One region of the Mesorhizobium sp. P3_A8 genome, then DNA from elsewhere that is predicted to be linked to it. Evidence: predicted binding sites of a transcription regulator. Region 1 holds the regulator's gene; the other holds the start of a gene.
The links. Region 1 encodes PhoB, which activates phosphate uptake and scavenging genes when phosphate is short. Its sites were predicted from a motif close to TGTCATNNANCTGTCAT; they were not measured.
Positions count from the first base shown of each region.

Region 2: olsB (l-ornithine N(alpha)-acyltransferase) is a predicted target of PhoB. The motif match lies at 5,911-5,927, and genes of this name have one in related genera.

Region 1 is NZ_JBFUGI010000013.1:35,636-43,379, reverse strand. It holds gene AC1DX4_RS27005 (CHASE domain-containing protein) at 1-298, opposite strand, end outside; gene AC1DX4_RS27000 (ATP-binding cassette domain-containing protein) at 451-1,251, opposite strand; gene AC1DX4_RS26995 (sugar ABC transporter permease) at 1,265-2,596, opposite strand; gene xylF (D-xylose ABC transporter substrate-binding protein) at 2,742-3,782, opposite strand; gene AC1DX4_RS26985 (ROK family protein) at 4,054-5,298, shown strand; gene phoB (phosphate regulon transcriptional regulator PhoB) at 5,311-6,000, opposite strand; gene phoU (phosphate signaling complex protein PhoU) at 6,020-6,727, opposite strand; gene pstB (phosphate ABC transporter ATP-binding protein PstB) at 6,753-7,556, opposite strand; gene pstA (phosphate ABC transporter permease PstA) at 7,553-7,744, opposite strand, start outside.
Region 2 is NZ_JBFUGI010000003.1:459,952-467,695, reverse strand. It holds gene AC1DX4_RS10090 (GMC family oxidoreductase) at 1-936, shown strand, start outside; gene AC1DX4_RS10085 (DJ-1/PfpI family protein) at 1,128-1,748, shown strand; gene AC1DX4_RS10080 (fatty acid desaturase) at 1,850-2,872, opposite strand; gene AC1DX4_RS10075 (hypothetical protein) at 3,014-3,214, opposite strand; gene grpE (nucleotide exchange factor GrpE) at 3,453-4,085, shown strand; gene AC1DX4_RS10065 (trimeric intracellular cation channel family protein) at 4,199-4,831, shown strand; gene olsB (l-ornithine N(alpha)-acyltransferase) at 4,972-5,847, opposite strand; gene AC1DX4_RS10055 (PAS domain-containing hybrid sensor histidine kinase/response regulator) at 6,136-7,744, opposite strand, start outside.

The sequences.
Region 1 (7,744 bases):
CGAGGAAGCCGATGCCGCGTAGGCCGGCGAAATTGTTGTCGACATCCAGCGCGTTGAAGAACGCCTTGAACTCGTTCTGGGAGATGTCGCCATTGCGGGCGTCGAACAGCGCCTGCGTCGACCGCAGCAGCGACAAATGCAGGTCGATACGGCTCTCGATCCTGTTGAGGGCGTCGTCGGCCGCCGCTTCGAACTTGATGCGGGAGGCTTCCTGCGTCGCGAAATAAGCGTACCCCGCCATGGTCATGCTGATCAGCGCAACGGCGATGAACGCGACAATCGGAAAGAGTTTCTTCAACGGATGATGCGGTCCATGGGGCAATACCGGACCTTTATGGGCAAGTCGCCGGGCCAACACAATGGCAAGGCCAAGCCATCGCGATCACTGGCATATCACGTGACCGGCAACCGGCCATGCCGATCAAACCCATACCGGACCGCCCGCAGGCCTCAGGCGGCGATCTTCAGCGCGCCCGGCCCGGGAATGGCACCCGGAGGACATTTGCCCAGGATGATCATGCCGAGCACCTCGTCCTGCGTCACATCGGTGGTGCGCGCGGTGCCGACGACCTGGCCGTTCTTCATCACGCAGACCCGGTCGGCCAGTTCGAACACATCGTGGATGTCGTGGCTGATCAGGAAGATGCCTATACCATCGGATTTGAGCTGCTTGACCAGTTCGCCGACCTGCGCCGTCTCCTGCGGGCCAAGGGCCGCCGTCGGCTCGTCCATGATCAGGATGCGGGCGTTGAACAGGATCGCGCGTGCGATCGCCACCGACTGCCGTTGGCCGCCAGACAGCTTGATCACCGGCTCCTTGAAGCGCTGGAAGCGCGGATTGAGCCGGCCCATCACCTTGCGCGCCTCGGCCTCCATCGCAACGTCGTCGAGCGTGCCCCATCCGGTCATCAGCTCGCGGCCGAGGAACAGATTGGCGGCGGCGTCGACATTATCGGCCAGCGCCAGCGTTTGGTAGATCGTCTCGATGCCGTATTTCTTGGCATCGCGCGGATTGGCGATCGAAGCCTCCTCGCCATTGACGAAGATCTGGCCGGCATCGCGCTTGTAGGCGCCGGACAGGATTTTGATCAGCGTCGACTTGCCGGCGCCGTTATGGCCAAGCAGCGCCACGACCTCGCCCGGGAAAAGATCGATCGAGGCGTCGTCGACGGCCCGGATGCCGCCAAAGGCGATCGAGATGTTGCGCATGTCGATCAGGGCGGTGGCTGCAGGAGCAGTCTTGTCAATCATGGCGATGCCTCCCCTAAACGCGCTTGCGGTAAACAGTGTCGAGCCACACGGCGATGACCAGCACTGCGCCGACGACGATGCTCTGCAGCGGCGAGTCGATGCCGAGCAGCACCATGCCCGACTGCAATGATTGCATCAAAAGCGCGCCCAGCATGGCGCCCATCACCGTGCCTGCGCCGCCGGCGAGTGACGTGCCGCCGATGACAGCGGCGGCGATGACCAGAAGCTCGTCCAGCGTGCCCAGCGCATTGGTCGACGCGTTGAGGCGGGCCGACGAGATCGCCGCGCTGATCGCGGCCAGCACACCCATAATCATGAACACCTTCATGGTCACCCAACGGGTGTTGATGCCGGCAAGTTCGGCCGCCTCCGGATTGCCGCCAATGGCAAAGACATAGCGGCCGAAACGCGTGCGCTTGGTGATGAAGGTCATGATAATGCCGACAGTCACCGCCATCAGCACCGGTATGGCAATGCCATGCGCGATGAACAGCCCGCCTGCGGGAATGGTAATGCCGTTCTGCTGGGCGTACTGGCGCACGATGCCGATCGGCCATGGATAGGAATTGGCGATCCAGACGGCGCCAAGGATGGCGGCGCAAGCAACCACGCCAAGCAAGGTCTCGGCCCAAACCGGGCGCAGCGGAAAGTTGAACCGCTTGCGCTGCGACCTGCCGTTGAGCAGCATGAAGGCGACCGCCACGCAGGCGACGACACCGACGATCCAGCTGGCGGTAGCGCCGATCGAGCCGCGTGGTCCGCCGCCCATCAGCTGGAAGGTTGTGTCGAGCGGCGCGACCGTGCGCCCGCTGGTGATCAGCCATGCCATGCCGCGCCAGACCAGCAGGCCGCCCAGCGTCACGATGAAGGCCGGAACCTCCATATAGGCGATGATAAAGCCCTGGAATGCGCCGATCAGGAGACCAAGCACCACACCGGCCGCCAGCGCGATGATCCAAAGCCACGGATTTCCAAGCTGGAAACCGATGACGCGAATGAGGAATTCGGCCTGCGCCACGCCCATGATCATGCCGATCACGCCTTCGACGGATCCGACCGAGAGGTCGATGTTGCGCATGACGATAACCAGCACCATGCCGGTCGCCATGATCGCGACCGACGAGGTCTGCACCGATAGGTTCCACAGATTGCGCGGTGTCAGGAAAAGCCCGCCCGACAGGATATGGATGCCGACCCAGATGACCAGCAGCGCCCCGACCATGCCGAGCATGCGCGTGTCGAGTTCGGTAGCCTTGAGGAACCGTCCAACGGCGCTGAGTTCGGATGCACGCGCCTTGTCCGCCGCGGTGCTGCCGACCGGTTGATTAGAGGTCGTGTCGGTCATGCTATCCTCCCACCGGTTTACCGTCTGGCGCGGATGCCGGAACATGGATGCTATTTGCTTTCCGCAGTCATTTGAAGCGGGAAGCCCCTTGAGAAACGCCGCGGCTTTTGGGCCGCGGCGTCGATATCGAACGGTATTACGCCGTTTAGTTGCAGGCCGCGACGCTGCCGGCGGCGACGCCCGCACAGACTTCGTCCTTCTTGATCCAGCCGGCGTCGATGACGACGTTTAGATTGTCCTTGGTGATGGCGACCGGGGTCAGGAACAGCGACTTGACGGTGTTGCCGCCAGGCGTCGTGAAGTCCTTGACGCCGGCGATGTCGGTCATCTTCTTGCCGTCGGCCAGCTGCGAGGCGATCTCGGCGGCGTTCTTGCCGAGCTCGCGCGCGTCTTTCCACACCGACACGGTCTGGGTGCCGAGCGCGATGCGGTTCAGCGCGGCATGATCGCCGTCCTGGCCCGACACCGGCACGGTGCCGGCCAAGCCTTGCGCCGTCAGCGCCGCGACGACGCCGCCGGCGGTGCCGTCATTGGCGGCGACCACGGCATCGACCTTGTTGTCGTTGGCCGTCAGGAACTGCTCCATGTTCTTCTGGGCGTTGGCGGGCAGCCAGCCGTCCGTATAGGCTTCGCCGACATTCTTGATCTTGCCGCTGTCGATGGCCGCCTTGAGCACTTCCATCGAGCCCGAGAACAGGAAGTCGGCGTTCGGATCGGCGCCCGAGCCCTTGATGAAGACATAATTGCCTTCCGGCTTGGCCTTGAACACCGCAGCCGCCTGCAAGCGGCCGACTTCCTTGTTGTCAAAGGTCAGGTAGAAGACGTCCTTGTTCTCGATCAGGCGGTCATAGCCGACGACCGGAATGCCTTCGTCCAGCGCCTTCTGCACGGCCGGGCCGATGGCCGAGGCATCCTGCGCCAGGATGATCAGCGAATTGGCGCCCTGCGAGATCAGGCTTTCGACATCGGTAAGCTGCTTGCCGGGATTGGACTGCGCATCGGCGGAGATGTACTTGTCGCCGGCGGCCTCGATCGCCTTCTTCATGGCGGCCTCGTCGGTCTTCCAGCGCTCTTCCTGGAAGTTGGACCAGGAAACGCCGATGACCTTGTCCTTCGCCTGCGCGACCGACACAAGCGTCAGCGACATGGCGACACCCGCCAGGATGGCGGCTGTGAATCTCTTCATGATATTCCTCCCTGCGCCGCGTATGGCGCGACCAAACTGGCCCTAAGGCCGGCACAGAGGCTCTATTTTTTCGAGCCTCGAAAAAACACTGATCCAACACCGGAACGCTGTCAACAACGATTCTGATGGATTTTGATGTCCTCATGAATTTTTTTCGAGCCTCGGAATAAATAAATGACAGGACGGGCCGCTTCTGCCAGTATTTGACCGTGTCGCCGGCAGCGTTCGAGGGGCTGGAGGAACCGCGGCGACCGGGAGGATGTGGGAAAACATGTCGGTCGGAATCCGCCACGACGATTTGCGCCGGCGCAACCGCGCGATGGTGATTGCGGCCGTGCGCCGGGCCGGTCGGCCCTCGCGCACCGAGATTGCCGCGACCACCGGCCTCAGCCACTCGACCATATCGGCGATTTCTTCCGACCTGATCGGCGAAGGCATACTGGCCGAAGGCAAGCCGAGCGAGGCCGGCGCACTCAAGCGCGGCCGGCCGCAGGTCGGCCTCGGCCTCAACCCGGAGGCTGCGGCTGTCATGACCGTGGTGCTGTCGCTGAATTTCCTCTCCGTCGCCGTCATCGACTATGCCGGCCAGGTGGTATCGGAAGAACAGCGCCGGCTGGACACGCTGACCATGTCGCGCGAGGCGCTGATCGGCGAATGCGTCGCCATTGTACGGCGCCGCCTCGAGGATCCCGATATCGACGTGCGCAGCGTCGCCCGCATCGCGCTGGCGATCCAGGGCATCACCGACACCGAGGCCCGGGCGATGCTGTGGTCGCCGATCACGCCGCAGACCGACATCGCCTTCGCCGACATCCTCGAGGCAGAGTTCGGCATCCCAGCCACCATGGAGAACGACTGCAACATGATGGCGGTGGCGCTGCGTTGGCGCGATCCCGAGCGCTACCGCGACGACTTCATCGCCATCCTTCTGTCGCACGGCATCGGCATGGGCCTGGTGCTGAAGGGCGAGCTGTTCACCGGTACCCATTCCTCGGGCGGCGAGTTCGGCCACATGATCCATCGGCCAGGCGGCGCGCTCTGCCGCTGCGGACGCCGCGGCTGCGTCGAGGCCTATGCCGGCAACTACGCCATCTGGCGCAACGCCAGGCAGCTCAGCGAGGACACCGAGCCGGTCGCCGATGTCAGCGACGCGCAGATGCGGGCACTGGCCGCGACGGCACGGGAACGCGACGGGCCCGAGCGCGAAGCCTACCGCAAGGCCGGTGAGGCGCTCGGCTACGCCCTCGGCAGCCTGTTCGCGCTGATCGACCCCGCACCCGTCGCGATGGTCGGCGTCAGCGCCGCCGCCTTCGACCTGATCGAGCCGGCATTGCGCGAGGCCATCGCCCAGACGGCCGGCGGCCAGCACTCGAAATCGATTTCCTTCGACACCGAACCGAACGAACTGCCGCTGATCCGCGAAGGCTGCGCCATGCGCGCCCTGACCTTCGTCGACCAGGAGATTTTCGCGCCGGGCGTGCAGGCGAGAGCTGGCACCGGCAAGAACGTTGCCTGAATCAGGTCCCGCTCAATCTTCCCTGATCGCGTAGCCCGCGCCACGAATGGTTCTGATGACATCGGGCATGCGGCCATTGTTGACCGCCTTGCGCAGGCGGCCGACATGCACGTCCACCGTACGCTCGTCGATATAGATCGTCTCGCCCCAGACATTGTCGAGCAACTGGCTGCGCGAGAAGACGCGGCCGGGATGGCGCATCATGAATTCGAGCAGGCGGAACTCGGTCGGCCCGAGCCGGATCTCGCTCTTCTTGCGATAGACCCGGTGCGATTCACGGTCGAGCACGATGTCGCCGACCTTGAGCACGCTGGACAGGACTTCCGGCTTGGCGCGGCGCAGCAGCGCCTTGACGCGAGCCATGAATTCCGGCGTCGAGAACGGCTTGACCAGATAGTCGTCGGCGCCGGTCGAGAGCCCACGGACGCGGTCGCTTTCTTCGCCCCGCGCGGTCAGCATGATGATCGGCAGCCGCTCGGTCTCGGGCCGCATCCGCAGGCGCCGGCAGAGTTCGATGCCGGACACCGCCGGCACCATCCAGTCGAGCACCAGAAGGTCGGGCACGTTCTCCTGCAAGCGGATCTCAGCCTCGTCGCCGCGCGGCACCACCTCCACCTGGTAGCCTTCGGATTCAAGATTGTAACGGAGCAGCACCCCCAGCGGCTCCTCATCCTCCACCACCATGATGCGTGGCGCGATCATTGATTGGTCACCTCTTGCGTCAGGCCGCGGGCGCCGACATCGCCGTCTCGTCCTGCTTGGGACGATTGGCGGGCAACTGCGTGCCGGTCAGGACATAGTAGGCGTTTTCGGCGATGTTGGTCACGTGGTCGCCGATGCGTTCGAGATTCTTGGCGCAGAACAGCAGATGGGTGCAAGCCGTGATGTTGCGCGGATCTTCCATCATGTAGGTCAGCAGTTCGCGGAAGACGGAGGTGTATTTGACGTCGATGCGTTCGTCGTCGGCGCGCAGCTTCGCCAGTGCGGCGGCATCGCGCGCCGCATACTCCTCGATCACGCCCTGCACCTGGATCAGCACCAGCTGCGCCATGGCGTCGATGGAATGCGACAGGTCGCGCGGCGTGGCGCTGAGACCAACGGTGCCGACACGCTTGGCGATGTTCTTGGCAAGATCGCCAATGCGTTCGAGATCGCCGGCCATGCGGATCGAGCCGACGACGTGGCGCAGATCGTCGGCCATCGGCTGGCGCTTGGCGATCAGCGTGATGGCGCGATCGTCGAGTTCGCGCTGGCGCGCATCCATGATGGCGTCGTCGGAGACCACGCGCTGTGCCAGTGCGTTGTCGGAATTCAGCAGCGCCTTGGTGGCGCCGCCGACCATCGAGCCAGCGAGATCGCCCATGTCGCTGATCAGCCTGCTGATCTGTCCGAGATCCTCGTCGAAGGCTGCGACTGTGTGTTCGGCCATGATCCTGGTCCTCGTATGCGTGCGATCAGCCGAAGCGGCCGGTGATGTAGTCTTGCGTGCGCTTCTCGCGAGGCGACGTGAAGATCTTCTCGGTTTTGTCGAACTCGACCAGCTCGCCCAGATACATGAAAGCGGTCTGCTTCGAGACGCGCGCCGCCTGCTGCATGTTGTGGGTGACGATGACGATCGTGTAGTCGGCCTGCAGTTCGTCGATCAGCTCCTCGATCTTGGCGGTCGACAGCGGGTCGAGCGCCGAGGCTGGCTCGTCGAGCAGGATGACTTCCGGCTTCACCGCCACGGTGCGGGCGATGCACAGCCGCTGCTGCTGGCCACCGGACAGGCTGAGGCCGCTGGCGTTAAGCTTGTCCTTGACCTCGTTCCACAGGGCTGCGCGCTTCAGCGCCTGCTCAACGCGGCCGTCCATCTCGGCCTTGCTGATCTTCTCATAGAGCCTGACGCCAAAGGCGATGTTCTCATAGATCGACATCGGGAACGGGGTCGGCTTCTGGAACACCATGCCGATCTTGGTGCGCAGCAGGTTGAGATCTTGCGAGCGGTCGAGGACGTTCTGGCCGTCGAGCAGCACCTGGCCCTCGGCGGTCTGCTTGGGATAGAGCTCATAGATGCGGTTGAAGACGCGCAGCAGCGTCGACTTTCCGCAGCCCGACGGTCCGATGAAGGCGGTCACGCTGCGCTCGGGCAGCGACAGCGTGATATCCTTCAGCGCCTTCGACTGGCCGTAGTAGAAGTTGAGGTTCTTGACCTCGATCTTTACCTTGGCGGCTGCCTCGGCGGCGATCGTCATGTCTGGAGACAACATCTGGCTCATTTGTCCTCTCTGCGTCCGGTCAAGCTGCGCGCAACGATGCTGAGCGCGAGAACCGTCAATGTGATGATGAGTGCGCCAGTCCAGGCCAGCTGCTGCCATTCCTCGTAAGGGCTGAGAGCGAACTGGAAGATGGTGACGGGCAGGCTGGCCATCGGCGCGTTGAGATTGCTCGACCAGAACTGGTTGTT
Region 2 (7,744 bases), on a different contig from region 1:
ACAGGTGTCGTCCTTGACGGCAAGCGCGCCACCGGCATCCGCTACCGCACCCGTCAGGGCGAGGCAGTGGCACAGGCGTCGCGCGAGGTGATCCTCTGCGGCGGCGCCTTCGGCTCGCCGCAACTCTTGCTGCTGTCCGGTATCGGCCCTGCCGCCGAACTCGCCATGCACGGCATCCCCGTCGCCCACGAATTGCCGGGTGTCGGCAAGAATTTGCAGGACCACCTCGATTTCATCGTCGGCTGGAGATCCAGGGATACCGACATGCTTGGCATGAGCCCACGCGGGGCGCTGGGTTTCCTGGGGCATATCCTGCAGTGGCGGCGGGATGGAACCGGACTGATCGCCTCGCCGGCGGCCGAAAGCGGCGCGTTCGTCAAATCCGATCCGGCACTCGATCGTCCTGACCTGCAATTGCAGTTCATCATCGGCCTGGTCGAGAACCATGCGCGCACGCTGCACTACGGCTTCGGTTTCTCCTGCCACGTCTGCATCTTGCGTCCGCAGTCGCGCGGCGAAGTCGGCCTGGTCAGCGCCGATCCGCTGGCCGCGCCGCGCATCGATCCGCGCTTTCTCGATGACGAACGCGATGCCGAGCTGCTGCTGAAGGGCGTGAAGCTCACCCGGCAGGTGCTGGGTTCACCGGCGCTGGAGCGTTACCGGCACAAGGAGATGCATATCGCCGGCTTGGCAGGCGATGCCGAACTGATGGCTCATATCCGCGCCCGAGCCGACACCGTCTATCACCCTGTCGGCTCGTGCCGCATGGGTGTCGACGAGACGGCGGTGGTCGATCCGCAATTGCGGGTTCACGGGATTGAAGCCTTGCGGGTCGTCGACGCCTCGGTGATGCCGACGCTGATCGGCGGCAACACCAACGCACCGACTATCATGATTGCCGAAAAGGCGGCGGACATGATCAAAGCGGCCGCCTGACTGCAAGTCTGGTCGAACCAGCAATGCTATTTTCGTTCGCCGTGGAGCGCCTTGTTGCGTCTTTGGTCTGGAATGAGGAAAACTGGTCGTACCAATTGTGCGATTTACACTTTCCCTTTCGCTGGCCTGCCCTTAGGATAGGTCCATTATTTCGCACCTCGAAATAAATGGCCACAAGGGAGGAACCGGGAATGGCTGGCAAGAAAATATTGATGCTCGTTGGCGAGTTCAGCGAGGAGTATGAAATTTTCGTCTTTGAACAGGCCATGCATGCCGTCGGCCACACTGTGCATGTCGTCTGTCCGGACAAGAAGGCAGGCGATATTCTGAAGACCTCGCTGCACGACTTCGAAGGGCACCAGACCTACACGGAAAAGCTCGGCCACGACTACATCCTCAACAAGACATTTTCCGAGGTGGACCCGGCCCAATACGACGCCGTCTACGCGGCGGGCGGGCGCGGCCCCGAATACATCCGTATCGACAAGCGGGTGCAGGCGCTGGTGCGGCATTTCCACGAGGCCGGCAAGCCGATTTTCACCATCTGCCACGGCGTGCAGATCCTGATCGCGGTCGACGGCGTGGTGCGGGGCAGGGAAGTGGCGGCACTGCAATATTGCGAGCCGGAAGTGACGCTGGCCGGCGGCATCTATATCGATGTCGCACCGACCGGTGCCCATGTCGACGGCAACCTGGTTTCAGCCAAGGGCTGGCCGGGCTTGTCCAACTTTATCCGCGAATGCCTGAAGGTGCTGGGCACTGAAATCCGCCATGGCGAGATTCTGATGCGCGACGAGCGCCAGGCAGCCTGAACGGGACGTTGGGAAGCCGCCGCGCCGTGGCGCGGCGGTCGTCGTTCTACTTTTGACGCAATTCCGGACGGAAAACCGTTTAACACTTTTCCTGGAATTGCTTAGGCCGAGGCTCGTGCCTCACGGAACGACACCAGCTTGCGGCGGTTTTCGTCCCACAAGGCCAGTTTGACGCAGCGCAGGCTGTCGAGCAGCGTGACGCGGCCGATGCCGCGCAGCTCCGGATAATCCCGCAGCACTTCCTGCAGCCGGTAGCCCGGCACCTTGGCCGAGAGGTGATGGACGTGATGGACGCCGATGTTGCCGGTGAACCAGTTCAGCACCGGCGGCAGATCGTAATATGACGAGCCATGCAGGGCGGCATGCTGGAATTCCCAGTCGTCATCCTTTGCCCATTCCGTCTCCTCGAACTGGTGCTGGACGTAGAACAGCCAGATGCCGGCCGAACCGGCGAGAATGACGATCGGCAGATGAACGACCAGGAAGGCGCCAGGGCCGACGGCCCAGATCAGAATGGCCGCCGCAACCGCGATGGCGAGATTGGTGGTCATGGATGACACCCATGGCGTCAGGCCGCCGCGCATCATGCCGATGGGCAGCCTTTGCTCGAAGATGAACAGCCAGATCGGCCCCAGCCCGAACATCACCAGCGGATGGCGGTAGAGCCGATAGGCAAGGCGGCCGCGCCAGGACAATTGCCGGTATTCGGCAACGGTCAGCGTCCTGATGTCGCCCATGCCGCGCTCGTCAAGATTGCCGGCGGTGGCATGGTGCGTCGCGTGGGCGCGCCGCCAGCAATCGTAAGGTGTCAGCGTCAAGACGCCGAGCGCGCGGCCGATCCAGTCGTCGGCGTAACGATTGGCGAAGAAGGAGCCATGGCCGCAATCGTGCTGGATCATGAATATCCGCACCAGGAACCCAGCCGCCGGCAGGATCAGGATCAGCCCCCACCAATGGCCGTAGGCATAGGCCGCCGAAGAGAGCGCCCAGAGCGTGGCGAACGGAATGAGGGTGATGGCGAGTTCGATGGCGCTGCGTCGCCGATCCGGCTTCTTGTAGCGCGCCAGAATCTTTAGCCAGGCACGCCTGCTGTTGGCGGCCGCATCGGGGGAAATCATGTTCATCAGGAAGCATAGGCGGGGCTTGTGGCCACCGCAAGGCAACCATCACGCAAAATTACTGTGCGTAATTGTCGCGCGAAAGGCGATCCCGGGCCGATTCTCCAGAGACCTGAGAGGCCGGGATGGGCCGGCCGGGCACTGCTCTTATTGCCGACCGCTGCCAAGGCTGTTGCTCTCCAGCCGATCGAGATGGTCGAGCAACTCTTTGAAGCGGTTGGGGATGTCGGTTTCGGGCCGAAAGGCCGGCAGAGTGCGCAGAAAGCGCGTCATCGCCTCGGCACCGAACTGGCGCCTGACTTCGGTGGCCAGCTTTTCTCCCTTTTCAGCCTTGTCGCGGGTCATCATTTCAAAATCCTTTGTCGGTTCCGAAACTCCTCCAGCAAGGGAATGGTTCCCACATCACGCTTCTGTGGCAAGCCAAGCCGGCAAGTACGGTAAAATTTGAATTAAAATCGAAGGAGTGCCATTGGTCACCGTATCGGTCCTCCGAAGGTCCTCCCGGTGGCTTACCCCTTGATTTTTGGCCGCCAAACCTCGATATCGGGCACAAAATCCACACCATTCGAGATAACGGGAAACGGCGATGAGCGACCAGGCAAAAGACGAACGCGCGCCCAGTGAAGTCGAGGCGACCGAGGCCAATGCCGAGCGCACGGAAGGCAGCATCGACGGCGACTATGAAGCGCTCGTGCGACTGCTGAAGGAAAATGAAGAGCTGAAGGACCGCGCGCTGCGCGTCGCGGCCGAGATGGAGAACCTGCGCCGCCGCACCGCGCGTGACGTGCACGACGCCCGCACCTATGCGGTGGCGAATTTCGCCCGCGACATGCTGTCGGTGTCGGACAATCTGCGCCGGGCGCTGGACGCCATTCCAGCCGAGGCCAAGGCATCTGAAGACGCCGGCTTCAAGGCGCTGATCGAAGGCGTCGACCTGACCGAGCGCGCCATGCTGTCGGCGCTGGAACGGCACGGGGTCAAGAAACTCACACCGGAAGGCGAGAAGTTCGATCCCAATTTCCACCAGGCAATGTTCGAAGTGCCGAATCCCGATGTCCCGGCCAACACGGTGGTCCAGGTCGTGCAGCCGGGCTATTCGATCGGCGAGCGCGTGCTGCGCCCGGCCATGGTCGGCGTCGCCAAGGGCGGCCCGAAGATTGCCGCCGAGACGCCGGTCGAGCCAGGGCCGGTCAATGACGAGGCCGAGAAGGATGCTTGATTAGGGGAATAAGGGAGTAGGGCAGTACGGGAGTAGGGGAGTAGCACCAAGGGTGCGGCTTCGTGCTAAACATACTGGCTTACTGCCCTATTCCCTTACTGCCTTGGCCTCCCATGCATCCGATCGCCCTTCTCGACTATGCCGGTGTCGCCGTTTTTGCGGCGACCGGGGCGTTGGCTGCGTCGCGTAAACAGCTCGACATCATCGGTTTCCTGTTCCTGGCCAGCGTCACCGGCATTGGCGGCGGCACGTTTCGCGACCTCATCCTCAATGTGCCGGTCTTCTGGGTGGGAAACCGCGACTATGTGCTGATCTGCGCTGTCGTGGCGGTTCTGGTGTTCTTCACCGCGCACCGGGTCGAATCCCGCTACAAGCTGCTGCTGTGGCTCGATGCCATCGGGCTGGCCGCCTTTTCGGTGATGGGTGCGGCAAGGGGTCTAGCCGTCACCGGTTCGCCGGTGGTCTCGATCATCACTGGCATGCTGACGGCAACCTTCGGCGGCATATTGCGCGATCTGCTGGCCGGCGAGCCATCGGTGCTGCTGAGGCCCGAGATCTACGTCACGGCCGCCCTGGCCGGCGCCGCGATCTTCACGCTGGGCGACGTTGCCGGATTGCCGCAGATTGTCTCGGGATTGGCGGGTTTCGTCGTGGCGCTCGCCGTGCGCGGCGGCGCACTGCGTTTCGGCTGGACGTTTGCGTCCTACAAGAGCCGGCCGGGAAGGCGGCCGGAAGATATTCCGTGAAGAGGAAGCGAATAGCGAATAGGGAGTAGCGAATGGGGATGACAGTCCGCAGGATTGCGGCGTAGCTCTCGCTATTCGCTATTCGCTATTCGCTATTCGCTATTCGCTATTCGCTATTCGCTATTCGCTATTCGCTAGCGTCAGGCAGCGAAACGCTGCGCTTCCCCGCCATAGTAGTTGACGTAGCGGGCACCGATTTCCTTGACCGGCATCACCACGAAGACATCGACCGTCGAGAATTCGCGGTCGATGACGCAGCCGTCGCCGATGCGAGCACCGACCCTCAGATAGCCCTTGACCAGAGGCGGCATCGCCGCGATCGCCGCCTTGGCATTGACCGCCTCGATCGGCATCAGATCCATGGAGCAGTAGCGATCGGAAACCGCGCGCACGTCCCAGGCGGAGTTGGTACGGCAGTGATGCGCAAGATAGGTAAGCGCCTCGGCATGTGCGGCCGGCACGGTGCCGTGGAAGGAGGCGCAGCCGGTCATCACACCGATTTCGTAGTGGTTGATGTAGGCCCAGATGCCTTGCCACAGCGCCTCGATAGTGCGCTTCGAACGGTATTGCGGCAAAACGCAGGAGCGGCCGAGTTCGAGAAAGCGCTGGCCGGGGTGACGGGCGATGAGCTTGGTCAGCTCGAATTCGCCTTCGGAATAGAAGCCGCCGGCGGTGGCCGCGATTTCTTGCCGCAGCAGGCGATAGGTTCCGACGATACGGCGATGCTCGGGGCCGGAAAGCGTCGTGTCCAGTACCAGAAGATGGTCGCAGAGCGGATCAAACCGATCGGCGTCGCGACGGTCCTGCGCCTGGAACAGGTCCTTCCTGGCGCCAAGCTCGTCGTAAAATACCCGGTAGCGCACTTCCTGCGCGGCCGCGATCTCGGCCTCGTTGCGGGCGAGCCGCACTTCGAGATTGCCGATACGGCCGAGTGCTGCGCCCTTTATGACGGAATCGACATTACGTCCGGCAAGCAAGGCGCTGCTGGCGTTTGGCCGAGTGTCACATTCCGGCATAACTGTATGCACGAGTGATTCTCCTTCGAGCCATCCCTCTTGGCACGGGGATACGGTGTAGGTGCAACAGGATTGTGACAGTACCGTGATACGGCGTCGCGGGCAATACTTCGTCGGCTGGCGAAAACGGTCAACCGGCTACGTTAGGTGGGCAGATTTGATGCGCGTCGCGTTCGCGCGAACCCAGGCGACGCGCCCAAGGTCCGTGTTTCCATGCATGTCGTCCTCGCAAAACCAAAGCCGTTTTTGGCGCGACATGCGTCAGCCGCGTGCCAGAAAAAAGACTGCTCAGGCGGCGACCTGGCCCTCGACGGCGCTGACCAGCGCATCGGGGTCTAGCGGCTTGGTGACGAAGCCGCTGGCGCCGTGGGCGAGCACCGCATGGCGTGTCTTTTCCTGGCTGTCGGCCGACAGCACCATGATCGGCACGGGCGCCGCCGATGTTTCCTCTTCATGGCGGCGGATCGCGGCAATGGCGTCCAGCCCGTCCATGACCGGCATATGCAGGTCCATCAGCACCACGTCGAAGCGGTGCTTGTGCCCGGCGCTGGTGACGGCCTCGACGGCGGCCTTGCCATTGCCGACCACCTTGACGCGGTGCCCCGCCTTCAACAGCGTGGCGCGGGCCAACATGGCATTGATGTCGTTGTCTTCGGCGATCAGCACGGACAGGCCCTGCTGGCGGTCGCTTGCGGCGCGAAGTGCCGGCGTGCGGCGCTTTTCCGGCTGCGGCTGGGCAAGGGCCGGCGCATGGCTGGTCAAAAGCACACGCAAAAGTGTTCCCCCGCGCACCGGCCTGGCCAGGAAGGTCGCGTAGCCGCTGGCACGGAACTCGCCAAGCATGCCGCGGTCGGTCGGCGCGATCAGCGTGATGGCTTCGCAATCGGAAAAGCCGCTTTGCCGCAACCGCTTGAGCAGCCTGCCGTCACTCTCTTCCATGGCCGCGTCGACCAGAATCGCGTCGCAGCCCTCGGCCAGGGGTGCGGCCTGCGCCACGGTGGTGGCGATACCGGCCGTGCCGCCATTGGCGCGGATGGTGCGGGCGATGGCGTCGGCCTCGACGGCGTTCCTGGACAGGATCACGGCGCGCCTGCCGGCCAGCACGTTCTGCCGGCCCTGCGGCGCCTCGGTGGCCTCGGTGGCCGGGATTTCGAAGACGAATTCCGACCCTTGGCCAAGCCGGCTCGAGACCGAAATCGAGCCACCCATGGCAGCCACCAGGCGCCGGGAGATGGCTAGTCCCAGCCCTGCCCCGCCATGTGTGCGCGTCGAGGTGCCGTCGGCCTGCTCGAACTCTTCGAAGATCCGCTCCATGTCCTCGTCGCGCAGGCCGGGACCGGTGTCGGTGATGGTGAAGCAGATGCGGTCGCTGCTCTCGGTGCGGGCGCGCGCGACGTTGACCAGGACGCCGCCGCTGTCGGTGAACTTGATGGCGTTGCCGATGAGGTTGAGCAGCACCTGCCTGACCCGGCCCGGATCGGCGGTGATCAATTGCGGGACATCCGGTTCGACGTGGCAGCCGAGGCCGATATCCTTGGCGAAGGCGCGCGCGGCCAGCAATTCGATGATGTTGTCGGCGATCTCGCGCACCGACATCGGCTGCGGCTCCGGATCGAAGCGGCCGGCCTCGATCTTGGAATAGTCGAGCAGGTCTTCGATCAAGGCGAGCAAGGCGCTGGCCGAGGTCGAGACGGCGCCGACATAGGTCTGCTGTTCCGGCGACAGGCTGGTGTCGGCCAGGAGCCTCGCCATGCCCATGATGCCGTTCATCGGCGTGCGGATTTCATGGCTGACTGTGGCGAGGAAGCGCGACTTGGCCTGGCTTGCATATTCGGCCCGCTCGCGCGCGGTGATCAGCGAGGATTCGGCGCGCTTGCGGGCGGTGATATCGCGGGCG